One region of the Rhizobium sp. 01L410 genome, then DNA from elsewhere that is predicted to be linked to it. Evidence: riboswitches for the same ligand, from Rfam matches in the RefSeq annotation. Region 1 holds a riboswitch; each other region holds the start of a gene.
What was found. A riboswitch is a leader RNA that binds a small molecule or an ion and turns the genes downstream of it on or off. The one in region 1 is predicted to bind cobalamin.
Positions count from the first base shown of each region.

Region 2: it holds a riboswitch for cobalamin, as region 1 does, so the genes downstream of both, bluB (5,6-dimethylbenzimidazole synthase) here and AC1DV9_RS24990 (ABC transporter substrate-binding protein) in region 1, are expected to answer to the same signal.
Region 3: it holds a riboswitch for cobalamin, as region 1 does, so the genes downstream of both, cobU (bifunctional adenosylcobinamide kinase/adenosylcobinamide-phosphate guanylyltransferase) here and AC1DV9_RS24990 (ABC transporter substrate-binding protein) in region 1, are expected to answer to the same signal.
Region 4: it holds a riboswitch for cobalamin, as region 1 does, so the genes downstream of both, AC1DV9_RS21920 (CbtB domain-containing protein) here and AC1DV9_RS24990 (ABC transporter substrate-binding protein) in region 1, are expected to answer to the same signal.

Region 1 is NZ_JBFTST010000014.1:59,457-67,274, reverse strand. It holds gene AC1DV9_RS25000 (ABC transporter ATP-binding protein) at 1-344, opposite strand, end outside; gene AC1DV9_RS24995 (FecCD family ABC transporter permease) at 341-1,381, opposite strand; gene AC1DV9_RS24990 (ABC transporter substrate-binding protein) at 1,378-2,394, opposite strand; cobalamin riboswitch at 2,560-2,815, opposite strand; gene AC1DV9_RS24985 (GntR family transcriptional regulator) at 2,976-3,662, shown strand; gene AC1DV9_RS24980 (GntR family transcriptional regulator) at 3,702-4,376, shown strand; gene AC1DV9_RS24975 (bifunctional sugar phosphate isomerase/epimerase/4-hydroxyphenylpyruvate dioxygenase family protein) at 4,386-6,272, opposite strand; gene AC1DV9_RS24970 (transporter substrate-binding domain-containing protein) at 6,515-7,345, shown strand; gene aroQ (type II 3-dehydroquinate dehydratase) at 7,442-7,818, shown strand, end outside.
Region 2 is NZ_JBFTST010000002.1:329,725-337,542, forward strand. It holds gene AC1DV9_RS06155 (LTA synthase family protein) at 1-1,709, opposite strand, end outside; gene AC1DV9_RS06160 (NAD+ synthase) at 1,952-3,631, shown strand; gene AC1DV9_RS06165 (hypothetical protein) at 3,676-3,882, shown strand; gene AC1DV9_RS06170 (TolB family protein) at 4,024-4,854, shown strand; cobalamin riboswitch at 4,872-5,053, shown strand; gene bluB (5,6-dimethylbenzimidazole synthase) at 5,097-5,780, shown strand; gene AC1DV9_RS06180 (DUF2865 domain-containing protein) at 5,777-6,874, opposite strand; gene AC1DV9_RS06185 (NADP-dependent malic enzyme) at 6,999-7,818, opposite strand, start outside.
Region 3 is NZ_JBFTST010000002.1:195,343-203,160, reverse strand. It holds gene AC1DV9_RS05535 (EamA family transporter) at 1-92, opposite strand, end outside; gene cobO (cob(I)yrinic acid a,c-diamide adenosyltransferase) at 92-724, opposite strand; gene cobN (cobaltochelatase subunit CobN) at 744-4,697, opposite strand; gene cobW (cobalamin biosynthesis protein CobW) at 4,701-5,747, opposite strand; gene cobU (bifunctional adenosylcobinamide kinase/adenosylcobinamide-phosphate guanylyltransferase) at 5,753-6,265, opposite strand; cobalamin riboswitch at 6,548-6,938, opposite strand; gene AC1DV9_RS05510 (chloride channel protein) at 7,161-7,818, shown strand, end outside.
Region 4 is NZ_JBFTST010000010.1:209,294-217,111, reverse strand. It holds gene AC1DV9_RS21945 (sigma-54-dependent transcriptional regulator) at 1-1,281, opposite strand, end outside; gene AC1DV9_RS21940 (sensor histidine kinase) at 1,278-3,011, opposite strand; gene AC1DV9_RS21935 (sulfite oxidase-like oxidoreductase) at 3,284-3,946, shown strand; gene AC1DV9_RS21930 (hypothetical protein) at 3,931-4,542, opposite strand; gene AC1DV9_RS21925 (CbtA family protein) at 4,712-5,449, opposite strand; gene AC1DV9_RS21920 (CbtB domain-containing protein) at 5,462-5,671, opposite strand; adenosylcobalamin (AdoCbl) riboswitch at 5,671-5,821, opposite strand; gene AC1DV9_RS21915 (histidine phosphatase family protein) at 5,879-6,436, shown strand; gene AC1DV9_RS21910 (response regulator) at 6,695-7,138, opposite strand; gene AC1DV9_RS21905 (sensor histidine kinase) at 7,135-7,818, opposite strand, start outside.

The DNA.
Region 1 (7,818 bases):
TCTCCCGCATCCCAGGCAGAAAGCAGGCCGCGATGCGGCGTGCGCCCGAGCTGGACGACGTCACGCACGGTCAGCGGCGTATCGGTTGCCGATTGCTGCTCGACGAGAGCAACGCGCCGGGCGAGACTGGCTCTAGAGAGGATGGCGACGTCGTCCTCGCCGAGACGGATAACGCCGCTATCGACGCGGCGCAGGCGGCAGATTAGCCGCAGCAGGCTGGACTTTCCCGAGCCGTTCGGGCCCAGCAGACCAAGCACCTTACCTGGGGTCACCGATAGCGTGATGCCATCGATGATTAAGGTGTCGCCGGCCGAATAGGACACGGTATCGATGGAGATGCTCATGCACTTCTCCCGACGCGATAGAGGATGATCGCGAAAGCTGGGGCGCCGAAAAGCGCGGTGACCACACCGATCGGCAAGATCTGTTGCGTGATGATGATCCGGGAAACGATATCGGCCCCGACCATGAAGATCGCACCGCCGAGCGCCGTGGCCGGTAGGAGACGGCTGTGGGACGGGCCAACGATGAAGCGGGCGGCATGCGGGATGACGAGGCCGACAAACCCGATAGAACCGACCATGCTGACGACGGCCGCAGTCATGATCGCGGTGATGCCGAAAAGAACGATCTGCACCCGCCGCACGGCAACGCCGAGCGATGCGGCGGCATCCGAACCGAAGGCAAATGCATCGAGCGCGCGGGCGTGGAACTGGCAGGCGGCGAAGCCGGCGATCGCGATCGGCACCGACAGATAGACATCGGGCCAGCGGACGCCGCTCATCGACCCCAGGAGCCAGAACAGCACGCCGCGCGCCTGTTCCGCATTTGCGGATGTCGTGACGATATAGGAGGTGAGCGCATTGAAGAGCTGCGAGCCGGCAACCCCGCAGAGAATGATCCGTTCGCTGGAGCCCCCGGTGCCTGTCGCAAGAATGCCGACAAGCAGGAAGGCCACCACCGCACCGATAAAGGCACCACCCGACAACGAAAGAACGCCATAGCCGAGTCCGAGGATCATGACACAGACGGCCCCGGTCGAGGCGCCGGCGGAAATGCCGAGCACGTAAGGTTCGGCGAGCGGGTTGCGAAGAAGCGCCTGGAGGATGGCACCGCAGAGGGCGAGAGAAGCGCCCGCACTGGCCGCCGCCAAAGCGCGGCTGAGCCGGTAGTCCCAGATGACGCCTTCGTGGATGCGGCTGAGTTCGAACGCCGTTCCAAACAGCCGGTTCGAAACCGCCTTGGCGGTTGTCGCAACTGGGATCGCAATCTCGCCGATCGAGACGGCAAGGCTGATCATGACGCCAAGGAGGAGAACGGCGGCGGCGGTGAGCGCAACGAGCGCCCACCACCGGCGTTGCCAGGAAGCGGCAACTTTCACTGCGTAAGGCCGAAGGTCTTGATGCCGTTTGCCAGCGTTTCGATGCCGTCGATCGTGCGGATCGTCGGGTTCATCGACTGGGCGTCCATCATCACGAAATGCTTGTTCTTGACGGCCTCGAGTTCCTTGGTAACCGGATCACTCTCCAGGAAATCGATCTTTACCTTCGGATCATCGGCGGCATAGCGGCGGCGGTCCATGGTCGCGAGGACGATGACGGCAGGATTTGCCTGGGCAATCGTTTCCCAGCCGACCAACGGCCATTCCTCTTCGGTCGTGACGACATTCTTCGCGCCGACCGTCTTGAGAATATAGGCCGGAGCGCTGTTCTTGCCGGCGATGAAGGCGTCGCCCTTGACCTCTTTGCTGGAGAACCAGAAGACAACGGGCAGGTTCTTGCCCGAGGCACCCGAGATCGAGGCAACGGCTGCAGCCTCACGCTTCTTCAGATCGGCGATCAGGGCATCGCCGCGATCCTTGACGTCGAAAATTTCGGAGAGCTCCGCGATCTCCTGATAGATCAGGTCCATCGTGAACAGCTCCTTGCGAACGCCATCACCGCCATCGGCATTGATCTTGGCGACGCAGTCGGCAGGCGCGATGTAGGTATTGATGCCGAGATCGGCGAATTGCTCGCGCTTGCCGACAGAGCCTTGCGCACCGACATGCCATTCGAATTCGGCGGCGACCAGATCGGGTTCCTGACCGACGACGGCCTCGAAGCTTGGATCGTTGTCGGCGAGCCTTTTGATCTTGCTATTTGCATCGGCATATTGCGGCAGGACCGGCCCGACCCAGACGGCGGTACCGGCGACCTTGCCGGCAAGACCAAGCGAGAACAGGACTTCGGTCATCCCCTGGCCGATCGAGACGATCTTCTCAGGCGCCTTCTTGAACGTGACCTGCTGCCCGCAGTTGTTGAGGGTCAGAGGATACTGCGTGGCGGCAAGGCTTGTACCGGCGAAGCCGGTCAGGCCGAGGGCAAATGTGAGCGTGGCGATAATCTGGCGCATGGGACCTCGATTTAGGAGAAGCGGGCAGCACGACGCCGCGGAACACGGCGTGACTGCTCACGCAGCGCGGACGCGGAAAGCCCAATCGAGGCGGATGGAGGCCATGTATCGGCGAAGGGTCAGGTCAAACATGTCTGTTCCTTTCCAGGCATCCCCGCCCGGCTGATTGGATCGTGTTTGACGGCAGGTCTCCTGGCTCGCGAATATTCGCCTCTCATCTGCCTTCCCGCGATAACATCGCAGTGGCATGGCCTTGCGGCCCAAGGGAGACATCCAGCAGGCTGGTCTCCCGTGATGATCGGCAATCCGCTTACAGTTGCGGGGGCAGCCACGGTCTTGGTCCCTTTTGGGTCGTCCGCACCGTGTTCCCTATTAATCCCGTCGGAGACTTCCTCCGGGAACCGTCGGATGCAGTTACGACGCTAATATCCCGGCCGTCAAGACGCGCAGCGCGCCACCCTGGTTCGGCAATCAGGGTTCAGTACCCGCAGAACGGCCGCCAATCGCGTTTTCGCTTGTTGAATACGGCATACTTATTCCGTTATATATGAAGAAAATGGGAATATCAGAGGTAATGGCCGTTGAACGAAATCTCAAACGAGACCGTCGCAGAGAGCGGCTATCGGCAAATAAGGGCGGATATCATTTTCGGGCGGCTTTCTCCGGGGCAGAAGCTCAAGCTTGAAAATCTGAGAATCGCCTACCAAACCAGCGTCAGCACACTGAGAGAGATTCTCAACCGCCTGACATCGGAAGGCCTCGTCGTTGCCGAGGGGCAGCGCGGCTTCGAAGTCGCGCGTGTTTCGGTCGCCGACCTGAGAGAGACCGCAGCGCTGCGTCTGCTTCTCGAGGAGCACGCGCTGGAGCAGGCCTTCGAACAGGGCGATGTCGAATGGGAAGCGCGGCTGGTCTCGGCCCATTACAAGCTGGCGCGCATGGAAGAGGTGATGGCCTCGGGCGATACCAGTAGGGCGGAAGACTGGAAGCGCTACGACTGGGAGTTTCACCAGGCTCTGATCTCGGCCTGCGGATCGCGCCTGCTGATGGAAACACATTCGGCGGTGTTCGACAAATATCTGCGATATCAGATGGTGGCATTGTCCTATCGCGGCGGCGTTGCGGAAGAAGAGCACAAGCAACTGCTGGAGGCCGCTCTTCAGCGCGACATCACGACGGCGAAGAGAATATTGCAGCGGCATATTCAGCAGGGCGTCGAGCATGCGCTGAGCAAGGGTTCACTGGCGACCATTCGCCTATCGGCAGGATAATGTATTCCACGCACGATGGTGCGGGACGTAGAGGAATCAATGCTCAAAGTGACCGGTGAACATTCCGAGACTGTCAGCGACGTCGTCTCCCGGCAAATTCGTCAGGATATCATCTCCGGGACATTGGCGCCGGGTGCGAAGATCAAGCTGGAGCAGGCCAAGGAGCACTATTCGATCAGTGTGTCGTCGCTGCGCGAGATCCTGAGCCGCCTGACCACCGAAAACCTGGTGCTCGCCGAAGGCCAGCGCGGCTTCGAAGTCAGCCCCGCTTCGCTCAAGGAGTTGGAGGAACTCGCCGATCTTCGCACTGTGCTGGAGACCCATGCCATCGGCCTGTCATTTGCCGCGGGGAATCTCGAATGGGAAGGGCGCATCGTCGCCGCGCACCACAAGCTTGCGGCCGCCGAAAAGAGGCTGCTTGCCGGCGACGCCTCGCGCACGATCGACTGGGTCCGCTACGATTGGGAGTTTCATCAGGCGATCGTCTCCGCCTGTAATTCGGCGACGCTGATGGAGACGCTGTCCTCCGTCTTCGACCGTTTCCTGCGCTATCATATGCTGGCTCAGAGTTTTCGCGGCAAAGCGGTTGTCGACGATCACAGGCTCCTCTTCGAACTCGCGCTGAAGCGGGACGTCGAGGGCGCCCGCGCCGTTATCCGCCGCCACATATTGAGCGGCGTTGAACATGTGGTGAAAAGCGGCCGCATCGCCTAGCGATGGCAGTCAGAAGGCGTCCTTCGGGATGCCGTCCGGCCGCATCTGCTTCTTCAGCGCCGCAATCCGGAAGATCGCGTTCGGCGCGCCGTAGCCGCGATAGCCACGGCGCTCGACGATCTCGAAGAAGAACCCCTCCCCGTAGGTCCCGCTGTAGAGCTGGAAATACTCACCCTCGTCGTCGCGATCATAAAGGATGTTTTCTGCCTTCAGCCGTTCGCTGAGATCGGGATCGAGCCCGAAGCGGGCCTCGACGTCATCGTAGTAGTTGGGCGAGATGTGCAAGGCTTTGAAGCCCTTTTCACGCAGGGCTTTGGCGGTGGCGAAGATATCGGCTGTCGAGAAGGCCAGATGCTGGATGCCTGAGCCGAATTTCTCCGCGATGAAGTGACCGGCAAGCGTTCTGCGATTTTCAGCGCCGTTCATAGTGATGCGAAGCGATCCGCTGGCATTTTCGATGACCTGGCTGCGCACCACGCCGCCGGGATCGATGATATCGACCATCGGCGTTTTCCGGGTCTCGAAGATCGAGGTGTAGAACAGCATCCAGGTCAGCATCTCGTCGTAGGAAACGGTCTGCGCAATGTGATCGACATCGAGAAGCCCTGCATCCGCATTGCAATCGTCCTCCACCGGTTCGAAATCGATTTCGGAAAAATGGCCGAGCGGACTCTTGCCGTCGATCAGATAGATCAGCCCCCCACCGACACCGCGAATGGCTGGGATTTCCAGCTCGCCTTCGGCAACGGTCTGGCGGAAAGGCTCGGCATCCAGCGCCAGCGCCCGCCTGTAGGCCGCGTCGGCATCATCGACAACCAGTGCCATTGCGTAAGCAAAAGTGCCATGCACAGCATAGGCGGCGTTGGCGAAACCGGCCGGATCGACATTCACGAGAATGCGGATCGCGCCCTGCTGGTAAAGGCTTACCCTCTTGGAGCGATGCACGCCCGCCTTGCGGAAACCAAGCGCCTTGAGCAGGTCCTCGAGTTCGCCGGCCTCGTCCTCGTCGGTCGCGAACTCGATGAAACCGATCCCTTCGGCGGGGGCACGCGGCGGCATGGAGGCCCCGATTGCTGTCTTGGTGCTCCGGCTGACCTGGTCACCGAGATAGATCAGCGAGCGGTGGCCATCGGCCGCGATTTCGCGCGTCGAACCGCCACGGAACTGGTCGTTGAAGATCTCCAGCGAAAAATAGCCATCATAGCCGGTTGCGGCGACCGCCTCGGCAAAGGCCGAGACCGGCAGATCGCCCTCTCCCGGCATGTTGCGGAAATGACGGCTCCAATAGAGCAGATCCATGTCGATCAGCGGTGCATCGGCGAGCTGGACGATGAATATCTTTTCCGGCGGGATGGAACGGATCGAATTGACATCGATCTTGCGCGACAGCGAGTGGAAGCTGTCCAGGATCAACCCGATATTGGGATGATTGGCGCGGCGCACGATTTCCCAGGCGTCGCGATGGTCGTTGATGAAGCGGCCCCAGGCAAGTGCTTCGTAGCCGACCTTCAGCCCTCTTCGCGCCGCGCGCTCTCCGAGCTCATGGAAATCGGCGGCGGCACGGTCGATGCCGCCAAGGGCTACGGACGACACATTGGAGCAGACGAGCACGAGGTCTGTTCCGAGTTCCTGCATCACATCGAACTTGCGCTCGGCGCGATCGAATGTCCGGCCGCGCAGTGGCTCCGGCATGCCCTCGAAGTCGCGGAAAGGCTGAAACAGCGTGATCTCCAGACCGAGGTCTCTCGCCATGCGGCCGACCTCGGCAGGGCTGCTGTCATAGGCCAGAAAGTCGTTCTCAAAAATCTCCACGCCGTCGAAACCAGCCTTGGCGATGGCCTCGAGCTTTTCGGGCAACTCGCCGCTGATGCTCACGGTGGCAATCGAGGTCTTCATATCTGGAATCCTTTCATGCTGTGCCGCCGGATGGGCGGCTACGCAGGTATCCGCGGAAATCGGCTATAGGCATTATGCAGAATGTCGTGAGGATTTCAATTCAGTTGGTGAATTATGAATCATCATAGGTTTTATGAAAAATAGGTTGATTTGAAATCGCGCCTCTGGCAATTATGGCGGCATACGGTCGGGGAGAGGATGACTGCTGCAGTCGGACGGCCGGCTAACGGAGGAGGAAACACATGTTCAAATCGATGCTGACACGCCGTAATGCGATGCTGGGAGCAGCGGCTCTCGTGACCGCGATCGGGCTCGCGAACCCGGCAGCCGCCATCACACCGGACGAAATCAAGGCGCGCGGAAAGCTGATCGTCGGCATTCAGGGCGACAATCCGCCCTGGGGCTTCGTCACCAGCGCCGGCAAGCAGGATGGTCTCGACGCCGACATCGCCGCGCTCTATGCCAAGGAACTCGGCGTCGAGGTCGAATTCGTGCCGCTCGAGGTCAATAACCGCATTCCGGCCCTGACGACCGGCCGCGTGGACGTGCTGTTCGCCACCATGGCAATGCTGCCGGACCGCGCCAAGGCCGTCCAGTTCTCCAAGCCCTATGTCGCCAATGCCATCGTTCTGATCGCGCCGAAAACGATGTCGATCAAAACCAACGACGACATGGCAAACCTGACGATCGGCGTAGCCAAAGGCGCTGCACAGGACACGCAGGTGACCAAGAACGCCCCGACGACGGCAACCATCCGCCGCTTCGATGGCGATGCACCGAGCGTCCAGGCGCTGGTCTCCGGCCAGGTGCAGGCCCTCGGCGGCAACATCTTCTACATGGATCGCGTCGAGAAGGCCCGCCCGGGCGAATTCGAGAACAAGCTTGAATTCCAGAAGCTCTACAACGGCGCCTGCACCCGCCTTGGCGAGAAGGAAATCAACGCCTCGATCAACGCCTTCGTCGACAAGATCAAGGCCAATGGCGAGCTGAAGAAAATCTACGACAAGTGGATGAAGGTGCCGGTACCGGAATTCCCGGAGAAGCTCGAAGGCATTCCGTTCGCCGTCAACTGAGCCAAAAGCTCGCAACTATCCAAACCCAAGGCGGGCATCGCGATGCCCGCCAATCCGGCCCTGCGCCCGAAATCTATCCCGTTTGAGATTCGCGACATGACCAAGACCATCTTCGTCCTCAACGGACCGAACTTGAACCTGCTCGGTGAACGCGAGCCCAGCATTTACGGCTCAACAACGCTCGCCGATATCCGGCAGATGTGCCTCTCCAAGGCAACGAGCCTGGGTTTCGAGGTCGATTTCCGCCAGACCAATTTCGAAGGGGAACTGGTGGAAAGCATCCATCAGGCCCGCAAGGAAGCCTGCGGTATCATTATCAATCCGGCGGCCTATACATTCACCTCGATCGCACTTCTCGACGCCTTGAAAACCTTCGATCCGCCGAAGATCGAGCTGCATATTTCCAATGTCCATGCCCGCGAGGAAATCTACCACAAGTCCCTCGTGTCGCGCATCGCCACCGCCATCATGAT
Region 2 (7,818 bases), on a different contig from region 1:
TCGATGATGTCGTATTTCTTCTGCACCCGGCCGAGGAAGCCGGTGTAATAGGGATGCTCGAAGCCGGCGAACTTCAGGAGATTGTAGGAGATCAGCGACGGGCTGATGGTGCCGACATCCTGCTTGACGCCCTTCTTGTTCGACCAGATCACCAGCGGCGTCTCGTGCTGCTGCTTCATCACGTCGAGCGGCGCCTTGCGGGTGGCGACCTGGTCCGGCATGTAGCCGGCGCTCATATAGACATTGCCGAGCGGCGGCAGGTGGTCACCCCAGAGAACGATTATCGTCTCGCGGTCGCGATGCGAGGCCCAGTCCATCAGCATCTTCAGGCTGTCGTCGGCTTCCTTGACACCCTGCGTATAGGTCGCGAGCGTTGCGCGGTCGGCTTCCGGAATGTCGCCCTGGATGTCGATCGAGTTGTGGGCGTAGCGGTTGGCCTCGTAGGGGCCATGTCCCTGCAGCGTGACAGCGAAGAAGAAGAACGGCTTATCCAGTCCGTCGCCCTCGCGCATGATTTCTTTCATCAGCGAGTCGTCGGAGGCAAAGATGCCGCGTTTTTCCATCGGCGGCAGGGTTTCCTCGGTGCGGAACTCCTCGAAACCGAAATCCTTGTAGACCTCGTTGCGGTTCCAGAACCAGCCGCTGAAAGGATGGAGCGCGCGCGCCGTGTAGCCTTCGCCGCGGAAGAAGGTCGCAAGCGAGGGCACGTCGCGGCGGATATATTGCTGATAGGGAATGCTGCCATAGGGCAGGAAGGCATTGGAGAAGCCTGTCAGTGCCTCGAACTCGACATTGGCGGTCATGCCGCCAAATTCGGGCGAAAACACATAGCCGGACTGCGAGGCGCGGATAACAGGCATCGGGTCGGCGCTGAAATTCAGCTTCTTCAGCCGCGTCGGATCCCAGAAGGATTCGCTCATCAGCATGATGACATCGGGCTTTTCGCGCGGGCCGGCGAGATAGCCGTAATTGCGGGCCGGGATCGCGTCGAGCGCCTCGGCATTGAGGCCGGCAGGGGCTGCCACATCGGCCATCGGTACGTTGAAGATGAAGGCCAGGATGAAGCCGTTGCTGCGGTAATTTTCCTTCTGGTCCCACATCATCGGCACGACCTGCAGGCGGTCGCGGATGTAGGAATATTGCGAATAATCCATCAGCGAACCGAAGGCGGCGATCACCGGTAGGCCGAGGCAGAGGCGGCGAAGACGCGCCTGGTTCGACAGCTTCGGAAAGGTGCGCCAGGCATAGCGCCAGCCGAACACCATGCCGGCGGCCAGCAGCACCAGGCCGACGACGATGGCGATGGCCGTGAACGGCCGGTCACGCACCATCACCGGCAGCAATTCCATGATCTGGCGGCCGAAGAGGATGTCCGAGGGATAGAAGGGATCGGACAGGTAATGCTGTTTCTGATTGGAGACGAAAGCCGGGATCAAGACAAGCGGAACGAGGATCAGCGCCGAGAGATAGCGGCGGCCGAAGGCGGCATCGAGCGTCAGCATCAGGATGGTCAGCATGACGACGGTGGTCATGCCGGGGCGGGCCGTCGAGGTCAGGAAATCGCCGACATCGGCAAGCGTGCTGCGGGCGATCCATTCGACGGCGATGACACTGAGCAGCGCCATCGAAAAGGTGAATGCGATGCTGAGGGCGGCTCGGGCGGCGGGAGAGCGGACATTCGCGCCGAGACCAGCAGAAAGCAGCGCCATTCTTCTGGCCTGCGCGGACTTCATGACCAACGCGATCAAGGGCGGACTCCAATGTCATTCCCGCCGTCATCCCGGCGTCATAAAACCTTCACCGAACTGTCACATGCCCGCCATGAACGCTAGATGAACCATTAATGTTTCCTTGCTTTTCCCGAAGATTTGAATTTTCGTCTGAGCAGACCCGGCGGCTTTTCATGGCAGGACACGTTGCGGGGCGAACGCGCGCGCGCTAAATAGATGACATGACACAGGAAAACGCTCCCTTGAACACGCTCCGGATTGCCGTCGGCCAGCTCAACCCAACGGTCGGCGATGTTGCTGGAAATCTTGCCAAAGCCCGCGAGGCACGCGCCGATGCGGCCCGTCAGGGCGCGGATCTGCTGCTTTTGACCGAGCTTTTCATTTCCGGCTATCCGCCCGAGGATCTGGTGCTGAAACCGGCATTCCTGAAGGCTTGCCTCAAGGCCATCGAGGATCTCGCTGCCGATACCGCGGATGGCGGACCGGGGCTGATCGTCGGCTTCCCGCGGCAGGGCGAGACAGGGCGGCACAATTCCGTCGCGGTGCTCGATGGCGGCAAGATCCTGGTGTTCCGGGACAAGATCGATCTGCCGAATTACGGCGAGTTCGATGAGAAGCGCGTCTTTGCCGAAGGCTCGATGCCGGGGCCGGTGAATTTCCGTGGCGTCAGGATCGGCGTGCCTATTTGCGAGGAGATCTGGAACGATCTCGGCGTCTGCGAGACGCTGGCCGAAAGCGGCGCCGAAATCCTGCTGGTGCCGAACGGCTCGCCCTATTATCGCGGCAAGGTGGATGTGCGCCATCAGGTGGCGCTGCGACAGGTGATTGAAACAGGCCTGCCGCTGATCTTCGCCAACCAGCTTGGCGGCCAGGACGAACTGGTCTTCGACGGCGCGAGCTTTGCCTTCAACGGCGACAAGTCGCTTGCCTTCCAGATGAGCCAGTTCGAACCGGCGCTTGCCGTGACCACCTGGAAGCGCGGCGACAACGGCTGGCGTTGCAGCGAAGGGCCGATGTCGCATATTCCGGAGAAAGAGGAGGCGGATTACCGCGCCTGCCTGCTCGGCTTCCGCGACTACGTCAACAAGAACGGCTTCAAGAATGTCGTGCTTGGCCTCTCCGGCGGCATCGACTCGGCGATCTGCGCGGCGATTGCCGTCGATGCGCTGGGCGAGGAGCGGGTGCGCACCGTCATGCTGCCCTATCGCTACACGTCCGAGGATTCGCTGAAGGATGCCGCCGAATGCGCCAAGGCGCTCGGCTGCCGCTATGATATCGTGCCGATCGAGGCGCCGGTGACCGGCTTTACCTCGGCGCTCTCGGACCTCTTCGAAGGCACCGATAGCGGCATCACCGAAGAAAACCTGCAGAGCCGCGCCCGCGGCACGATCCTGATGGCGATCTCCAACAAGTTCGGCTCGATGGTCGTCACGACGGGCAACAAGTCGGAAATGTCGGTCGGCTATGCGACGCTTTACGGCGACATGAACGGCGGCTTCAATCCGATCAAGGACCTCTACAAGATGCAGGTCTATGCGATCTCGCGCTGGCGCAATGCGCATGTGCCGCCGGATGCGCTCGGACCGTCAGGCGTGGTGATCCCGCAAAACATCATCGACAAGGCGCCCTCTGCCGAACTGCGGCCTGATCAGACCGACCAGGATTCGCTGCCACCTTATCCGGTTCTCGACGACATTCTCGAATGCCTCGTCGAAAAGGAAATGGGTGTCGACGAGATTGTCGCGCGCGGCCACGATGTCGCGACCGTGCACCGGATCGAGCATCTGCTCTATCTCGCCGAGTACAAGCGCCGCCAATCGGCGCCCGGCGTGAAGATCACCAAGAAGAATTTCGGCCGCGACCGCCGCTATCCAATCACCAACCGTTTTAGGGATCGGTAGGGGTATCATCAATTGCTGTTTGTCTAGATTGAGAGGTGACGAGCATGGCATTGCGCACAATTGCCTTGGATGAGCTCGATGGTTTTCAATTGGACGAAGCAAACCGGCTTTATTGGCGGGGCGAGACGGTTGTTCTTGAGCGCCGGTTGAAGCTCGAAACATATCAGATTGTTCTCGCTACATTGGCTACGGTCGGCGCCGTCGCATCTGGAATTCATCCTTTCCTGGTGAGTTGGCATCTTCTGAACTGAGGATTTCGTGTCCTTGAACCTCAGTTCGCTTTTGAAGCGCTGCGCCTTTATCGAAACGCAGATGCATGGCACAAACCGCATGCAAATCAGAATGAAGCGGAACGGCTAAGCGCCGGGCCGCAGCAAATGCGGGAGGCATGCATGCGCAGTTCGGTCGAGATCTACAACATCCTCACCGGTCAGAGCCGGGTCGTGTTCCAGACGGAGCAGCTGATCGAGGCGCCGAATTTTTCGCCCGATGGCCGCTACCTACTGCTGAACGGTGATGGCCTTCTCTATCGTTTGTCACCGGATGGTGAGGGCGGTCTGCAGCAGGTCGATACCGGCTTTGCCACGGCCTGCAACAACGATCACGGCATTTCGCCCGATGGCCGCCGCTATGTGATTTCCGACAAGACCGAGCACGGCAAATCCTGCATCTATACGCTGCCGTCGGAAGGCGGCGCGCCAAAGCAGATCACCGAAAACCTGCCATCCTATTGGCATGGCTGGTCGCCTGACGGAAAGGAACTCGCCTATTGCGGCATCCGCGGCGATCTCTTCGACATCTATACGATTTCCGTCGATGGCGGGGCCGAGCGGCGGCTGACGCATGGCGAGGGGCGCAATGATGGGCCTGACTATTCCTTCGACGGCCAGTGGATCTATTTCAATTCCAGCCGCACCGGGCTGATGCAGATTTGGCGGATTCATCCCGATGGGACCGGCCTCGAGCAGGTCACGCACGACAATTACGGCAACTGGTTTGCCCATCCGGCGCCTACCAACGACAAGGTGCTGCTGCTTTCCTACGACCCTGACGTCTTCGATCATCCGCGCGACCTGCATGTGCGGCTGCGGTTGATGGATATGGACGGCGGCAATCTGACGACGCTTTTCGAGCTGTTCGGCGGGCAGGGCACGATCAATGTTCCCTGCTGGTCACCTGATGGTGACGAGTTTGCCTATGTCCGGTATTTCCCGGCTACTTGAAGCGTCTCGTAAAAGCGGGCAAGACGCTTCGGTCAGGTGCCCGCTTGTCGCGGGAGAATCGGGAATCCGGTGCAAGCCCGGAACGTGCCCAACGCTGTAAGGCCGACGCCTGCCGCATCATGCCACTGGTTGACACCGGGAAGGCTGCGGCGGGCGGATGACGCCAAGTCAGAAGACCGGCCTGGCATCATAGACTGATCCCGTGCGGACGGCGGGGCGGTTGCGTTGTTGGGGATTTGACGATGCGGCCCATGAACAAGGATGCGCTTGAAGGCGCGTCTGCCTTTTCCGCTGACGAGCGCGACGCCGTCTACCGGGCGATCATGACCCGGCGCGATGTGCGCGACCAGTTTCTGCCTGATCCCATCCCATCCGATGTGCTGATGCGGCTGCTTGAGGCCGCACACCACGCGCCCTCGGTCGGCTTCATGCAGCCCTGGAATTTTATCGTCGTCGAAGATGTCGCTGTCCGCCAGCGCGTCTGGAACGCCTTCGACCGGGCGAACCGCGAGGCGGCCGGGATGTTCGATGGTGAGCGGCAGGCGACATACCGATCGCTGAAGCTCGAGGGCATCCTCAAGGCGCCGCTCGGCATCTGCATCACCTGCAATCCGTCGCGCAGCGGTGACGTCGTGCTGGGGCGCACGCATAACCCGCGGATGGATAGCTATTCGACCGTCTGTGCCGTGCAGAACCTCTGGCTCGCGGCACGGGCTGAAGGCATCGGCGTCGGCTGGGTCAGCATTTTCCACGAGAGCGAGCTCAAGGACATTCTCGGCGTGCCCGTGCATATCGAGATCGTCGCCTGGCTCTGCGTCGGCTATGTCGATACGCTCTATAGCGAGCCCGAGCTGGCCGTCAAAGGCTGGCGGCAGCGGCTGCCGCTCGACGAGCTGATCTTCCGCGATGGCTGGGGCCGCCGCTAATTCCGCTGTTGCTGCTGCGGCTGCGGGCCCGATGTTGCCGGGTTCTTCAGGTCGATACTGCCCTGGTCGCCCGCGAGAAATTGCGGGCCGATCTGGCGTACCTTGCTGTTTCCGGGGTCGTAGGGGCGGTCCGGTACCTGTGCCTGCGGCGCAGCCGGTGTGGGGGCGGCCGTTGCCGGCGGCTTGGTGGTGATTGTCGTGATCGAGCCCTTTGGCGGCGGCGCGCTGACGGTCTGGTTCTTGCGCATCTGCTCGTAATAGGCGGTCAGATTGCAGGTGCAGGAGGATTTCTCGCCGGGTGCCCGGTTCTTGTAGGCGAAGGCGTTTGGCATGGCGCTGTAGCGCGCGCCGGTCGCGGCCGAGATCATGTTGGCGGCGTCGGTATTCGAAACGTCCTGATAGAAAAGTTCGGTCTCGATGCCGGGACACATTTTCGAGCAGGTCGAGGCGTCGCGGCTGAAATCGATCGAGGTCGCATTGGTGCTGATCGGGAAGAAGCCGCCGTCGCAGCTGCGCACGCACATGGTGCTGACATGCGACATCATCTCGCCGCGCGGCACACCATATTGCGTGTTGCCTTCTTCGCCGTTGCCGAGCGGAATGAAGGTGTCGCCGCGCATCGCCTGTTCTTCGGTACTTGGCGCAGGGACATAGGCGCGCTCGTCCGGCTGATAGCCCGGATCGTCGTTGCAGCCGTTATCGTCGAGGGCGGCCATCAGTTCGCGGCGTTCGTTGACATCGCTGCCGCCGGCCTCCCGCAGTTGGTTGCGGCGGTCCTGGAGGTAGTGGATGTTGTCGATCATCCGCGATTCCGATTCCTGCAGATCGCTGCAGTAGCGGTCATTCTCGCCGCCGATGACGACCATGCTGTCGACACTGCAGCCGTTGCTGCGCAGGTCGTTGCGCAGCTTGCGTAGCTCGAGGTTCTGTTCGGCTATGGCGCTTGCATATTGACGGATCTCCGGGCCGTTGCCGATCACCTGCGGCAGGTCGGCAAGGCGTCCGCGCAGATCTTCGCAGATCGCGCTGGTCTGCGCCGCCGCGGGCGCGGCAGTAGCGAGAAAGAGAGCAAGGGTCAGGCTTCGGCGTTTCACGGTATCATCCCGCAGCATAGTAAACCGGAAGCGGCAGAGCATTTGCCGCATCCGTTCTGTCTAGCTGCCTTCCGTTAACAAGCTAACGACGGAATTCTAACGCATTTTTCCGATCTACGGCAAATCACGCCGGCTGCTGGGCCTCGACGACGGCGAGCGCCGCCATATTGACCACACCGCGCGACGTCACCGACGGAGCCAGGATGTGGGCCGGGAGCGCCGTGCCGAGCAGGATCGGGCCGACATGCAGGCCGTCGGTCATCGACTTGACGACACCGAGCGTGATGTTGGCGGCATCGAGGTTCGGGAAGACCAGCAGGTTGGCTTCGCCGTGCAGCGTGGTGGAGGGCATGACGCGCTTGCGGATTTCGTCGGCGATTGCGCTCTCACCATGCATTTCGCCATCGACTTCGAGATCGGGCGCGGCGTCACGGATCAGCTGCAGGGCACTGCGCATCTTGGTGGCGCTTTCGCTTTCGCGCGAGCCGAAATTGGAATGCGAGACGAGGGCGGCGCGCGGCGTGATGCCGAAGCGCTTGATTTCCTCGGCAGCCAGAACGGCGGATTCAGCCACTTCCTCGGCGCTCGGATTGAACGTCACGTAGGTGTCGGTGAAGAAGGTGGCGCCGCGCTGCGAGATCAGCAGGCTGAGTGCCGAGAAATCGCGGACATCCTTGCGCTTGCCGATGATCTGGCGAACGTCGCGCAGGTGCTTCTCGTAACGGCCTTCGAGGCCGCAGATCAGCGCGTCTGCTTCGCCGCGGCGCAGCGCCAGCGCACCTATGACGGTGGTGTTGGTACGCACGATCGTGCGGGCCGCTTCCGGGATGACACCCCGGCGGCCGACGAGGGACAGATAGAGATCGACATATTCGCGGAAGCGCGGATCGTCTTCCGGATTGATGACGGCGAAGTCGGAAAGCGGGCGGATGCGCAGGCCGTAG
Region 3 (7,818 bases), on a different contig from region 1:
TTCACGCCCGCCACCCCGATCTTCGCAAAGATCGCCGTCAGCGCCGCAAAGGCCGCCGACAGAAACGCCCAGAATATCCAGCTTTGCGCCATCAGAACTCCACGCCCGGCTGCCCTTTGATGCCGGAGCGGAATGGATGCTTGATCAGCTCCATCTCGGTCACGAGATCGGCGATTTCGATTAGCTCGTCCTTGGCATTGCGTCCGGTCAGCACCACGTGAGTCATATAAGGTTTTTCGGCCTTCAGGAATGCGACAACGTCGTTGATGTCGAGATAATCGTAGCGCAGCGCGATGTTGATCTCGTCGAGCAGCACCATCGAATTGCGCTCATTACGGATCAACTCCTTCGCCTTCTCCCAGGCGGCACCGGCTGCCGCAACATCGCGGGCGCGGTCCTGCGTCTCCCAGGTGAAGCCCTCGCCCATTGTGTGGAACTGGCAGAGATCGGAAAAATGCTTCTCGATCAGATCGCGCTCGCCGGTCCACATGGCGCCCTTGATGAACTGCACCACGGCCGACGGCTTGCCATGGGCAATATGGCGGAAGATCATCCCAAAGGCGGAGGACGACTTGCCCTTGCCTTTGCCTGTGTGGACGATGATCAGGCCCTTCTGATCCGTCTTGGTGGCCATGATCTTGTCACGCGCCGCCTTCTTCTTCGCCATTTTCTCGTTGTGGCGGCTATCGTCCTTTTCGGCGGTGTCTACTGGTTCTTCGCTCATTGTCTTTCCCGATGAAATGTCATGCTGTCTGTTTATGGTGTGATGGCGCGAGATCGAAGCGCGCCGAATTGCTGCGTGGCGTCCAGAGATGCCGGTCGATCGCCTCCATCAACCGTTCCTTCATCTCTTCGAGAGCGGCTGGGTTCTTCTCCGCCATGAAATCACGCACCTTGGGATCGGCGACAAAAGCCTGATAGACGGCCTCGAAATGATGGTTGCCGACGGCTCCCGTCGTTGCCGCAAAGGCAAAGAGATAATCGACCGTGGCGGCGATCTCGAAGGCACCCTTGTAGCCATGGCGCATGACGCCATCGATCCATTTCGGATTGACGACACGCGCGCGCACCACACGGCCGATCTCTTCCTCCAGCGAACGGATCACCGGCTTTTCCGGCCGCGAATGGTCGTTGTGATAGATGGAAGGACGCGCACCGCCGACATGCTCGGCAGCCGCGGCCATTCCACCCTCGAACTGATAGTAATCGTCGCTGTCGAGCAGGTCGTGTTCGCGGTTATCCTGGTTCTGCACCACCGCCTGGATGGAGCGCAGCCGCTCCTCGAAGATGCCGCGCTCGGCCCGGCCCTCTTCGGCCGCACCATAGGCATAGCTACCCCAGGCGAGATAGGCTTCGGCCAGATCGGCGCGCCGCTCCCATCCTTTCTCGTCGATGAGCGCCTGCAGCCCCGCGCCGTAAGCGCCCGGCTTTGAGCCGAAGATGCGATATCCGGCGCGTTTGGCCGCCGACGCTTCATCCAGGCCGGACGCCGCAAGCCGCGCCGCCTCGCCGCGCATCCGCTCGGCAATCGGATTATCCGCAGCATCCTCATCGAGAGCGCCGACGGCGCGGATCGCCTTGTCGAACAGCGCGATCTGCTCCGGAAAGGCATCGCGAAAGAAGCCTGATATCCGGAGCGTCACATCGACCCGCGGACGCCTCAGCATCGCAGGCGGGATGATTTCGTAGCCGGTGACCCGGCGCGAGGTCATGTCCCATACCGGCTTGACACCGATCAGCGCCAGCGCCTGGGCGATATCGTCCCCACCGGTGCGCATGTTGGACGTACCCCAGGCCGTCAGCCCGAAGGACACCGGCCACTCGCCGTGATCCTGCACATAGCGGCGGACCAGCAGTTCCGCCGATTTCTTGCCGAGTTCATAGGCGGCAGGCGTCGGCACCGCGCGGCTATCAACGGAGTAGAAGTTCCGCCCTGTCGGCAGCACATCGGGCCGCCCGCGCGTCGGAGCGCCGGAGGGACCGGGAGCGACGAAACGGCCGTCGAGGCCGGCGAGGAGTGCCGAAATCTCGGCGGCGCCGCAGGCGAGGATCGAGGGCTTCAGGCGGGATTCGATCTCTGTGAGGACGGATCTGGTTTGGGACCAGTCAGCCGGGCATTCGGTTTCGCCGGAGACGAACTTTGCGGCGAGCAGTTCGATGCGCTCGACGGTGTCGCCATTGGTGCGCCAGGGGGCGTCAGTGATTTCAGCCAGTATAACGGGACGTGGGCCTGTCCAGTTGGCGGCCATGTCGCAGTCAAGGGGATCGAATTTGGCGCTTGTATGCGGGGTACCCCCCTCTGCCTTGCCAGGCATCTCCCCCTCAAGGGGGGAGATTGGCTGGGCGGACCCGCTCGCTTCGACTTCATTTGGCTGGTGAGACACTCGCCACGAGTCGATCTCCCCCCTTGAGGGGGAGATGTCCGGCAGGACAGAGGGGGGTACCGCACCCGCCAACGCTGCATCAAGCGCAATCGCCCGCTGCAAACTCTGATCCCCGCCCTCGCCAAGCCCGCGCGGCACCCGCGCCAGCGCCACTGTCAGATCCGTCAGCAGCCGTCCCTGCGGCGACACACCAAACACATGCAGCCCGTCACGGATCTGCATCTCCTTGAGATCGCAGAGATAGGCATCGAGCTTCTTCAGCGCCTCATCCTCGGTCTCGCCCTTGGCAATCCCGGCATCACTATCCAGGCCGATATCGGCGACGAGCTCAAGGATCTGCTTCGACAAAAGCCGGATACGGCGCGGATCGCTGCCGGATGCCTCGTAATATTCGTCGACCAGCGCTTCCAGATCCTTCAGCGGACCATAGCTTTCAGCCCGCGTCAGCGGCGGCGTCAGGTGATCGATGATGACGGCGGCCGTCCGGCGTTTGGCCTGCGTGCCCTCGCCGGGATCGTTGACGATGAAGGGATGGAGATGCGGCAGCGGCCCGAGGATCGCCTCCGGATAGCACTCCTCCGAAAGCGCCAGCGCCTTGCCCGGCAGCCATTCGAGATTGCCATGCTTGCCCATGTGAACAACCGCATCGGCGCCGAATTCCTGGCGCAGGAAAGCATAGAAGGCGAGATACCCGTGCGGCGGCACGAGATCGGGCGAATGGTAGCTTTCCTTCGGATCGATATTGTAGCCGCGGGCCGGCTGGATACCCGCCAGTACATTGCCGAACCGCGTAAACGGCAGGGCAAAAACATCATCCACGACGTAGGGATCGCCCTCCGGCACGCCCCAGCGCGCCGTCATCTCGTCTTGAATCTTTTTCGGAAGAGACGCGAAGAACGCCTTGTATCGACTCATGGAAAGCGTTTCGCGGATCACCTTTCCGTCGTGTCCGGAATTCGTCGGCCCCTCCGAGAGATGGCGGATCAGCGCATCGCCATCATCAGGGAAATCGGCGACACCATAGCCAGCCCCGCGCATCGCCTTCAGCACCTCGACGGTACCCGCAGGCGTATCGAGGCCGACGCCGTTGCCGAGGCGCCCGTCACGGTTCGGATAGTTGGCGAGCACCAGCGCCACGCGCCGCGCCGCAGCCGGCTTGCGCCGCAGCCGCGCCCAGCCGGCTCCGAGCTTGGCCGTGTAGCGCATCCGCCCTTCATCAGGCTGGCTGGTAACGATATTCGCTTCGACAGCCGCGTCATAACGCGCCGCCGACTTGAACGAGACGGCCCGCGCCAAAACCCGTCCATCGACTTCAGGCAGCGCCACGTTCATCCCGAGATCGCGCGCCGACAGCCCCTGCGATGACACGGCCCACGCCTCATATGATGATGCAGACAGGATTGCCTGCAGCACCACGGAACCGCTTTTTTCCAGCACGGTCGGTTCACGCTGCGCACCCGGCGCGGACACGGCAAAGCCCGTCGTGTTGACCACGACATCGGGAGGGGCCTGATCGAAAATGCTGGCGATGATGCCCTTGGAGACCGGGTCTTTGAGGCTGTAGGCAAAGACCGGCAATGGCCGGAGACCTTCCGCCGCCAGGGCCTCGATCATCGCCTCGACCGGTGCGGTCTCGCCGCTCTGGACGAGGGCTCGGTAGAAGCTGATGGCGGCGATGGGGGCGTCGTTAGATGTAGAGGGGGGTGCCACGTTCCGCAGCATCGCCGCAGACAGCACCCGCCACTCCCCGACACCAACGACTCCCCGCCCCGGCCACCATATCCCGGCCTTCATCAACGGCGCAGCCGCACCGGGCTTTTCACCACCCGACAGCATCGCCGCCGCATAATCCAGCAGCCGCCGCGAATTCTCGTCGCCGCCCTCTATCAGATACGACCACAGCGCATTGAGATCATCGAGCGCCACATTGGAAAAAGGCGTCAGCCCGGCATCCGGCTTGGAATCGCCGGGCAGAACCGCAATCCGCGCGCCATGCCTCGCCGCGCAGGCATGAAGAGCCTCCAGCGCGTAGTGGAAATAGCTGGCGCCGCCCAGCGCGCGGACAATGATGAGCTTGGCGTGCAGCGCGGTCCGCTCGACATAGGCATCGACCGACATCGGATGCTTGAGGCTCATCAGGCTGGCAAGCCGAAGCGTCAGCGGTGAACCGCCGCCCTGTCCGTGGGCGGCGGCGATGGCCGCAAGCTCCGTATCCGCCGCAGACAGAAACAGGATATCGCCGGGCGACTGGCCAAGATCGATGGCCTCGTCACCGTCGCTGATCGTTCCTTTCTGGGCGAGAAGCAGATGCATGGATCAGACGAGCGCCTCGATGGCCGTGCGCACCGCCGCTTCATCCATGTCATGAAGGCCGATAACGACGAGACGCGTGCCGCGGGTCTCGTCCGACGCCCAGGCGCGGTCGAAATACTGGTCGATACGGCTGCCGACAGCCTGGATCTGCAGACGCATCGGCTTGCCCTCGACAGCGGCAAAGCCCTTCAGGCGCAGCACGTCATGCTCTGCAATCACGCCCTTCAGCTTCTCGATGAAACCGGCCGTATCGGCAATCGCGCCAAGCTCGACAACAAAGCTGTCGAACTCGTCGTGGTCATGCGGCGTGCCATCCTCATGCTCGAGCTCGTGATGGGACTTGCGATTGGCGATATCTTCCTCGGTGCCGACGCCGAGGCCGAGCAAGACACTGGCCGGAACTTCGCCGTTCTTCGCCTCGATCAGCGCAGGCTTGCGCGAAATGCGCGACGCCACTTCGTCACGGACGCGGATAATGCCTGCGGCATCGAGCAGATCCGTCTTGTTGAGCACGATCAGATCGGCGCAGGTCAGCTGATCCTCGAACAGCTCCTCGATCGGGCTCTCGTGATCGAGCGACTCGTCTTCGGCGCGGCGCGCATCGACGGCATCGTGGTCGTCGGCGAAACGTCCGGCGGCAACGGCGGCGCTATCGACGACGGTGATCACGCCATCGACGGTCACTTCGCTGCGGATATCGGGCCAGTTGAAGGCGGCGACCAGCGGCTGCGGCAGCGCTAGGCCCGAGGTCTCGATGACGATATGATCGGGGCGCTGTTCGCGCTCAAGCAGCTTGGTCATCGTCGGAATGAAATCGTCGGCAACGGTGCAGCAGATGCAGCCATTCGTCAGTTCGATGATATCGTCCTCGGTGCAATTCTCAGCACCGCAGCCCTTCAGCACGTCGCCATCGACGCCGAGATCGCCGAATTCGTTGATGATCAGCGCGATCTTCTTTCCGCCGGTGTTGGAAAGCAGGTTGCGGATCATCGTCGTCTTGCCGGCACCGAGAAAGCCGGTGATCACGGTTGCGGGGATCTTCTGGTTCATAAACTTCAACCCTTCATTTTCAGCGGCAGCCCTGCCGCGATAAAATACACGTCCGCGGCAGCGGCCGCGATCATCTGGTGCAGCCGCCCGGCATGATCACGGAAATCCCGCGCCATCCGGTTCTCGGGCACGATCCCGAGGCCGACTTCATTGGAAACAAGCACGATCCGAGCCTTGGCCTTCGGCAGCCAGGCGGCAAGGGCAGCAGATTCCGCCGCCATGTCCCGCTCGCCCATCATCAGATTGGTGACCCAGAGCGTCAGGCAATCGACAAGGATCGCCCGCCCTTCGCCGTCGATGGCCGACAGGCACTCGACAAGCTGCAGCGGCTCCTCATGCGTCGTCCAGGATGGCCCGCGATCGTTCCTGTGGGCGGCAATCCGCGCCCGCATCTCGTCATCCCAGGCACGCCCAGTGGCGATATAGTGGCGCTCGAGGCCGCTATCGGCGATCAGCTGCTCTGCGAAACGGGATTTTCCCGAACGGGCGCCGCCGAGCACGAAGGTGGTGCTGTTCATGTGAGGATGGCTCCGGCATCAGCGTATTGGCGTCCGCCACACCCACCTCCCTCATTCCTGTGCCTGTCACAGGAATCCAGCCACGGCGCGTCTGCGCCGTGAATGAAACCTAGCAGCAAGGAAATAAGTCTTCTGTGCCCAAGGACTTGGGCACGCTGGATTCCTGTGACAAGCACAGGAATGAGGGAAATCCTCAGGGCCGCACGTAACGGCATGCAAATTCGTGTTTCAGCCATGACAACCTCCGTGCTGGCAGCGGACAGGATTGCCCTTGGGTGGGCTCTTCGCCCGGCACGGTTGGCAGGTCTCCTGGCTCGCGGTTCGAGGCCCCGACAGGGATGGCGCAAGGCCATCCCTGATCGTGCCAGCGGATCTTCCTCGCCTTCCCGGCTGCATTCTCGTGAAAAGGCGGACGATTCGTAGAAATGGAGGCGTCCAGCCCCTGCTGATCACGATGCATTCCAGTGGCTTTTCCGGTGTCCTTGAGCCACCGCCCTGCCGCGGAATGCGGCGATCAGGCAATGGTGCCGGTGCACCGGATGGAAGACCCTGACCGCTCTACAGTCGCGGGGTCGGCTGTGATGAAGACGCCCGGTTTGGGTCCGCCCCGTCACATTCCCTTTTCATCCAGGGCGGCAATCACCGCTCCGGAACCATCCGTTATTGATTTCATCGTTAGGCGTGCGGCAGTGCGAAGTCAATCGAGCCTGACACAATGGAAAATGCCGCATCTTAACACGACTGAGTCTACCAAACAGATAGTCTATTAAATTCATTGACTTACGGGCATATTTCGCTTGCCGCCGCCTCGCTTTTGCTGCAATTGCTCGCGAAATCATGCGGCGCGAAAAGCCTGCTTCCTTGATCCTTCCTCCCGTCGCCTAGTTCTGTCATCATGCTCACGAAAACGGATATCGGCCGCCTGACGCGGCGCCATCTCAAATTCGATTTGGCGCGGCTGCGCGCGCTGGCGCGCCAGAACGAAATGGGCATGGTTTTCGCCGGTGGCGCGGTCGGCGTCATCTCTGGCTGCGCGGTCACCGGCATGAGCCTGATCTCCCGCGAGATGCACAGCCTCATCTTCGGCATCAGCGATGTCGATCGTCTCAGCTCCTCCGATATCAGCAACAAGCTGCTGCTGCTTTTGGCACCGGTCTGCGGCGGCATGCTGCTCGGCCTGCTGCTCTTCATTCTCAGCAGGACACGCAAGAAGCCAATGGTCGACCCGATCGAGGCCAATGCGCTGCATGGCGGCCGCCTGTCGCTAACCGACAGCATCATCGTCGCCATCCAGAACCTGATCTCCAACGGCTTCGGCGCATCGGTGGGGCTCGAGGCCGGCTATACGCAGCTGGCGGCAGGCCTGGCCTCGAAGCTCGGCCTGAAGCTGCAGCTGCGCCGCGCCGATCTGCGCGTCCTCCTCGGCTGCGGTGCGGCAGGCGCCATCGCCGCCGCCTTCAATGCCCCGCTAACCGGCGCCTTCTACGCGTTCGAGCTGATTATCGGCACCTATACCATCGTCTCGCTGACACCTGTCGTCGTCTCCGCCCTGC
Region 4 (7,818 bases), on a different contig from region 1:
GTACAGCGTCTTGCGGGAAATCTGCAGCGACTCGTAGACGGGCTTGAGGCTTCCGCCATGCGCGACAAGCGCCGTGGCAATCACGCCGCGCTCGAATTCGGCGACGCGATCGGCAAGCCCGGACACCTCGCTATTGGGCCGCTCGCCACCGTCGAGGCCGAGCACCAGCCGGTCTGCCGCGTTGCGCAGTTCTCGTACATTGCCCGGCCAGTCCCGCTGGGCGATATCGGAGATCAGGTCAGGCGAAACCGGCAGATCGTCGCGCCCATAGCGCGCCGCCGCCTCTCGTACCAACTGGAGAAACAGCAGCGGAATATCCGCCCGCCGCTGCGTCAGCGCCGGCACATGCAGGGTCGCGACATTCAGCCGGTAGAAGAGATCGGCGCGGAAGCGGCCGGCGGCGACCTCGGCTTCCAGATCGACCTTGCTGGTGGCGATGAAGCGGACGTCGAGCGGCACGATTTCGTTGGAGCCGAGCCGCGAGATTACCCGCTCCTGCAGCACCCGGAGAAACTTCGCCTGCAGATCGAAGGGCATCGAGCCGATCTCGTCGAGCAGGATTGTCCCGCCGCGGCCGTGCTCGAATTTGCCGTAACGCGGGCGCACGGCGCCGGGAAAGGCACCGGCCTCGTGGCCGAACAGCTCGCTCTCAATGAGGTTCGCAGGCAAGGCCGCGCAGTTGATGGCGATGAAGGGGCGGCTGGCCCGGGCGCTGATATCGTGCAGCGCCCGGGCCACCACTTCCTTGCCCGCCCCGGTCTCGCCGACAATGAGCGTATCGGCATCGCTCGCTCCGATCGCGCGGATGCGGTAGCGCAGATCGACCATTACCTGCGTCCGTCCCGGCAGCCGTGACTCGATGTCATCGCGCTTTCCGGCGACGGCTTTCAGCAGCCGGTTTTCGAGGACAAGACTGCGGCGCTCCAGGGCGCGCTTGATGACACCGGCCAGCATCTGCGGCGTGAACGGCTTTTCGATGAAATCATAGGCGCCTTCGCGCATTGCCTTCACCGCCAGCTGCACATCGCCATGGCCGGTGACGAGGATCACAGGCACTTCCGCATCGATCTCGCGGATCCGGTTCATCAGCGTCATGCCATCGGTGCCGGGCATGCGGATATCGCTGACGACGACGCCCGGGAAACTGTAACCGATCAGCTCGAGCACATGGTCGGCGTTCGAGAAGGTCTCAACATTGAAGCCCGAAAGCTCCAGCGCCTGCGCCGTCGAACGGCGCAGCTCCTCCTCGTCATCAACGAGCAGGATCTTCTGTTCACTCATTCCGCGGCCTCCGGCATGGCGCCAGCCGCCGATTGCAGTTCGATGCGGAACTCGGCCCCGCCATCGGGATGGTTCGCCACAGTCAGGCTGCCGCCGAAATCCTTGATGATATTGTAGGAGATCGAGAGGCCGAGACCGAGCCCCTTGCCGACGCCCTTGGTCGTGAAGAACGGATCGAAGATGCGCTCGGCAATGGCGGCCGGCACGCCGGGCCCGAAGTCGCGCACTGTCAGCACCACTTTGCCGGCACTCTCGAAGGCGCTGACCTCGATCCGCCGGTCGTTCAGGCCCTCCACCGCATCAGCCGCATTCGAGATGACATTGACCAGCACCTGCTGCAGACGCACGGAACCCGCCCGGACGACCGGCGGATGCAGGCCAAGATCGAGCTGCAGATCGGCATCGGCCGCCTTCAGCCGCCAGGCGACGATCTCCAGCGTATCGCGGATCGCCTCGTCGAGCGGCACTGGCCCGAGCTTCTCGTTCGGCTTGCGGGCGAAATTGCGAAGATGCTTGCTGATCGCCGCCATCCGGTCGATCAGCCCGCCGATACGGCGGATATTGTCCTGTGCCTCGGTGTTTCGTCCGCGGTCGAGCAGCACGGCCGCGCTATCCGTGTAGGTTTTGGCAGCCGCCAGCGGCTGATTGAATTCGTGCGAGAGTGCCGCCGACATCTGGCCCAGACCGGCAAGTTTGCCGGCCTGGATAAGATCGGCCTGCGTCTGCCGCAGTTGTTGCTCCGTCAGGCGCCGTTCGGCGATCTCTTCCTCGATCCGGCTGTTGACCCGCGCGAGATCGGCCGTGCGCTCTTCGACGCGCCGTTCCAGCTGGTTGCGGGCGTCGGCCTGCAACTGCATGCGTTCATTGAGCCGCATCCGGCGCTGGCGCAGAACGGCAAAGGCGAGACCGGCAATGCAGAGCATCAGGAAACCGGCAACCAGCGCCGTGCGCGCCCGCGCCCGGACGGAGCCGGTGTCGAGCAGAACGTTCACGGTCCAGTCTTCCGCCTGCATATATTGCGAGAGCACCAGATATTCCTTCTGCGCGCCCTCCTCGATCATCGTCATCAGATCATGCTCTGCGAACCGGCTGCGGCCGAGCGGCAGTGCCGTCAGCGCCGCGTTGGCATAGCGCCGGGAGGCCTCGGTCCGCTGCATGCGATCCGCCGTCAGCGGCAGGATGCTGTTATAGAGCCAGGCCGGCTTGCCGGACATGAAGATGATGCCTTCAGGATCGGAGACGAAGATGCGATATTCGCCGCTGGTCCAGGAAGACTCGATCATGTCGATATCCACCTTGAAGACGATGACGCCGCGGATGTCATCGCCGGCCCTGATCGGTGATCCGAAATAATAACCGCGCTTCAGCGAGGTCGTCCCCAGTGCGTAGAAACGCGACTGCTTTCCGGCAATCGCCTCCTGGAAATACGGGCGGTAGCTGAAATTCTCGCCGATGAAGCTTCCCGGCATATCGAAATTGCTGGCGGCGATCGTCTCGCCGTCGGGCTTGATCACATAGATGTCTGAGGACTTGAGGAGATGGTTGATCTCCTTGAGATAGAGGTTCGCGGCGTCCCGAAGATCCTTGTCGTCGGGATGCGTGACCAGTTCCTTGATGTCATCGTGATCGGCAATCAGCGCCGGCAGTGCCTCGTAGCGGTTCAGGTGACCGCTGAGGGCGGAGACGGCCAGCCGCAGCGCCGTCCCAGCCTGCGCCGAGGCCTCGCCCATATAGGCGCGCGTCGCCAGCGATCCGCCGTAATAGAAGAAGGCGAAAACGACGAAAGGCACTGAAAACAGCGCAAATGTAAGCCTATGCCTCTGAGACAGCGGCGGCTCCTCCCATTTTGCCTCCCTCCCCAGGAAGGCAACCCCGACCGCCCGATTGTACTGACCGGCGCCGCGAATTCCAAGAGGCCAGCGGCATGGCCAAGGCGATCACCCTGCCCTTGACACTCCGGGCCCGGAATTGTCCTATCGGCCGACTGTGATGGGAGACCGCGATGACCGACGAACAGGCGCCTGTTGACAGCAAGCTCACCACGTCCAAGCGCCGTTGGGCGGCGGAAGGCAAGTTCCTGACAGGGCGAATTGCCCGCCCGGAGACCGAGCGCTTGCCGCCCGGGCAGCATCTGGTGAAGAACTGGCCGGTGCTCGATCTCGGCGAGCAGCCGGCGATATCGCTGGATGATTGGAAGCTCGAGGTGCGCGGTCTCGTAGAGACACCGCTTGCGCTGACATGGCCTGATTTCCAGTCGATGCAGCAGAGCACCCGTGTCAGCGACATCCATTGCGTGACGACATGGTCGCGCTACGACAACCGCTGGGAAGGTGTTTCGACCCGCGATCTGCTGGATGCCGCCATGCCGAAGGCCGAAGCCGGCTACGTCATGCTGACGAGCTATGACGGCTACACGACCAATCTGCCGCTGGCGGATTTTGCCGCCGAAGACGCGATCCTGGCGACCGCCTGGGAGGGGCAGCCGCTGACGGTTGATCACGGCGGCCCGATGCGGCTGGTCGTGCCGCATCTCTATTTCTGGAAGAGCGCCAAATGGCTGCGCCGCATCGACCTGATGCCGTCGGACAGGGCGGGCTTCTGGGAAATGAACGGCTATCACATGCTCGGCGACCCCTGGCGCGAGCAGCGCTACTCCGAGGACTGAACCTTCAGCAGCCTGCGGCCGGCGAAGAAGACGCCAAAGATCATCGCGAAGAAACCGGTCAGCGACGCCATGCTAGCCGTATGCAGCGGAATTTCGCTCCAGCGCGGCTTGATGACATCGGCAGTGTTGAAAGCCTCGCCGCTGAAACGGCAGGTGATCAGCGACAGGCCGCGGCGCACCATGTCGGCATCGGCATCCGAGATAATCGCGTCAGCCTCTCCAGCCTCGCGCGGCATATCCCGCAGCGACAGCAGAACCGCCTTGGTGGCGGCCAGATAGGCGTGAGCGCATTCGTTGAACGGACTCTCTTCGTCGGTCACGCTGCCGGGCATACGGCCCCAGAGACAGTAGGAATACTGGATCTGCGCATAGTTCAGCACACGGCGGAACGGCTCGTTGGTATCGGTGGCGGTGGACGCCAGCGCGATGATCCGGTCGCGATAATCAGCCATGACGGCCATTTCGCCATGCGAAATTTCAGGGACAGGAATGCCGCTGTGGTTTTCCGACGCGGTGCGGCTATGGGCCATGGCTCCGCCGGTCAGCAGCGCGAGCGCAGCTACAGAGATCGCCGAACGAAGAAGCAGCCGTTTCATCGCAGACCTTACCAATCCCTCATTCCTGTGCTTGTCACAGGAATCCAGTGCGTCCATGTCCATGGACGCGGGAAACTAGAGTCATTCACCGCGCCGACGCGCAGTGGCTGGATTCCTGTGACGAGCACAGGAATGAGGGAGAGTGCGGAACACCTCCCTCACCAAGCTCTCACCGAAACGCCGGACGGCCAACCGGGGACCGCGTTTCCAGCCGCTTCTCGGCCAGGAAGCCGAAGACCACCGCAAGCACCGACCACAGGATCACGTGCATGCCGAGCGACGTCGTGCGGAAGCTCCAGAGCACCGCTGCCGAATATTTTTCCGGCACCTCGTTGATCGGCGGCAGCAGGTACTGCACGAGGCCGATGAAGACGATGTAGGCGATACCGGCGATGATCGAGCCGTTCCAGATGCCGAAGCGGACAGCCAGATTGCGGGCCAAGGCCACGGCGGCGACGAGCGCCCCAACCGAGACGACGATCATCAGGAAGAACAGCTCGGTGCGAACGCCGATCGTGTCCGGATTACCGACAGCCGGCGGATTGGCCGGGTACTTGATGCCGGGAACGAGGATGATGGCGACGAAGGCTGCCAGCGCGATGACGGCAGCGGTGCCGCGGGCGCTGAGCTTGCTGAAGCGGCCATGCACGAAGGCGAAGGCGAGAGCAAAGAGGCCGCCGACGGCGATGCCGTAAGCCATCACGCCGGTGAAGAGGCCGATGCCGGCCTGAGTGGCGCGGCTGACGATTTCGGGTTCGGCGGCTTCGCCGGCAGCCGTGGCAGCGGCTTCCTCGAAGGCAATCGCCTTGTCGACCAGCGGCTCACCGAATGTATGGGCGAAGGCAAACACCAGGATGCCAGCAATCGCCCCCGCGATCATCCCACGGAGTAGAAGATTTCCAACCATGTCTGTCGTCCTTTAGTGGCAGGGGAAGCCGAGAAGGTGGCGGCCGTCATGCACGAATTCGTGGACGTAGCCGCCCGAGAATAGCGCCATGGCGCCCTCTTCCGTGCCGACAAAATAGATGGCGATGATCATCAGCAGGCCGCCGAAGATCGCCCATGGCAGGATTTCGCCTACCGGGATTGGCGCTGGTGCTGCAACAGGCGCAAAAGTGGTGTCAGACATATATTCCTCCTGGAATGACGCGTTTCAGTCGAAAGAGTGTTGGCGGCAAGGTCTGACTTCCAGCCTGCTTTCGCATCCTGGTCACAGTGGCGCGACCGCGCCGGATTTCCACCGGCTTCCAAACCCGCAACATGCCCGTTATATCTCTAGGCTGAGAACTGTCAACGAAACTTCATTTGCCATCCACGGCAAGCCGGAGGCTCACCTGTGCATACCCGGCTGACCTGGATCTGCCACGGCCCGACCAGCGCAAACCGCGAAGGCCGCTTCCCTCTGAACGAGCCACTGGAACAGAGCGCCGTTGTGGAAACCGCAGCGTTGACGGAGAGGCTTCGGCACGCCGATCGGAGCGCAAACAGCCCTGCCCTGGCAGGATTGCAGACGGCCGAAATCTTGAGCCTTGCCGCCACCGGCGATCCCAGGCTCGCCGATCCTGACTACGGTCGCTGGAAAGGACGCTCACTCGCCGATCTGCAGGCAAAGGAGCCGGACGCTCTGGTTCAATGGATGACGGATCCGCAATCGGCGCCGCATGGCGGCGAAAGTCTCGCGAAAGTTCAATCTCGCGTCACCGGCTGGATGGAGGAACAGCAGAACCTCGACGGGCACATGATCGCAATCGCCAATGCCGCGGTGATCCGGGCCGCCGTTCTCCATGTACTGAACGCGCCGCTCGCCTCGTTCTGGCTGACGGATATCGAACCGCTTGCCATCCTGCGCATGAGCCATGACGGCCGCCGCTGGGCGCTGCGCTTCGGCCGCTAAAGCTACCATTCCCAACGCGAAATTTAGATAAGCCTTACGCAAGCAAGTTGCGCGATACCTATTGAACCCGGCTTGCCGGGCGCTAAGTCCTTGCCCCGGGGAGACCAGCCATGACGTATGATTGGAGTGGGGAGCGTACACGGCGCATGCGTCTTCTGAAGATCGCGACCGCCGTTGTTCTCATAGGCTTTGTCATCAGCATCCCGATGCTGGTGAGCTGAAAGAAGGGCGAGCAGCCAAACTGCTCGCCTTTTCGCATTATTGCTGCGGAATCTGGATGACCGCAAAGAACAGGCCGAGCTGGCGGATCGCGTGCGCGAAGCCTTCATAATCCACAGGCTTGGTGATGTAGACATTGGCGCCGAGATCGTAGCAGCGCTGGATTTCACGCTCGTCATCGGTCGTCGTCAGGATCACCACCGGCATGCGCTTGGTGTGCTCGTTGCCCTTGATCTGCTCGAGAATGTCGATGCCCGAGGTGTCAGGCAGATTGAGATCGAGCAGCACCAGCAGATAGCGGTCCCTGCTGACCTCACCGCTGCGATCGGCACCAAGGATGAAATCGAGAGCGCTCTTGCCATTGGTGAAGGGAACGATCTCGTTGTTCACGCCGGCCCGGCGCACGTTCTTCTCGATAAGGCGGGCATGCCCCTCATCGTCTTCGATCATCACGATCGTGACTTCCTGGCCCGTGGCTTTCATGACTCTGTACCCTTTACGATGGTGGTGAGATCCGAAGGCAGGAGCAGCGTGAACGTGCTGCCGGTACCCTCAATCGACTCGACAGTAATGTCGCCGCCCAAATTTCGTATTAACGAACGCACATATGCGAGGCCGATCCCCTCGCCCGGCTGGTCTTGCTCGCCGGCGCGGCGGAACAGCTCAAAAACGCGCTCGCGGTCGTTCTTTGCAATACCGCGGCCATTATCCTCGACATCGATCTTGATACGGCCCTTGCCGGCAGGCATTGCCCGGACCGCAATCTTCACCGGGCGGCCAGGATAGCGGTATTTGACCGCATTGTCGAAAAGGTTGCCGACGATCTGGTCCAGCGAGAAGCGGTCCGTGATGAGCGCCGGAACGCGAATGTCCATCTCCATCGTCCCGTCGGCAGCGACCACCTGGTGGTGAACGCTCGCAGCCGCAGTCTCCATCGCGGCCTTGAGGTCGACCCTCTCCGGAACCAGTTTGCGGCGCCCGTCGCGGGAAATCTTCAGGATGGCGTTGATCAGCGAATCCATCTTCCGCGTCGACGAGCGGATGAAGCTCATCGCCTCCGGAAGGTCTTCCTCCACCGCCAGCCGCGCTTCCTTGATCTCGCTTTCGCTCGGCTTCTTCTCGTCGGCCATCACATAGGCCGTCACTGCAATGAGGCTCGCCTC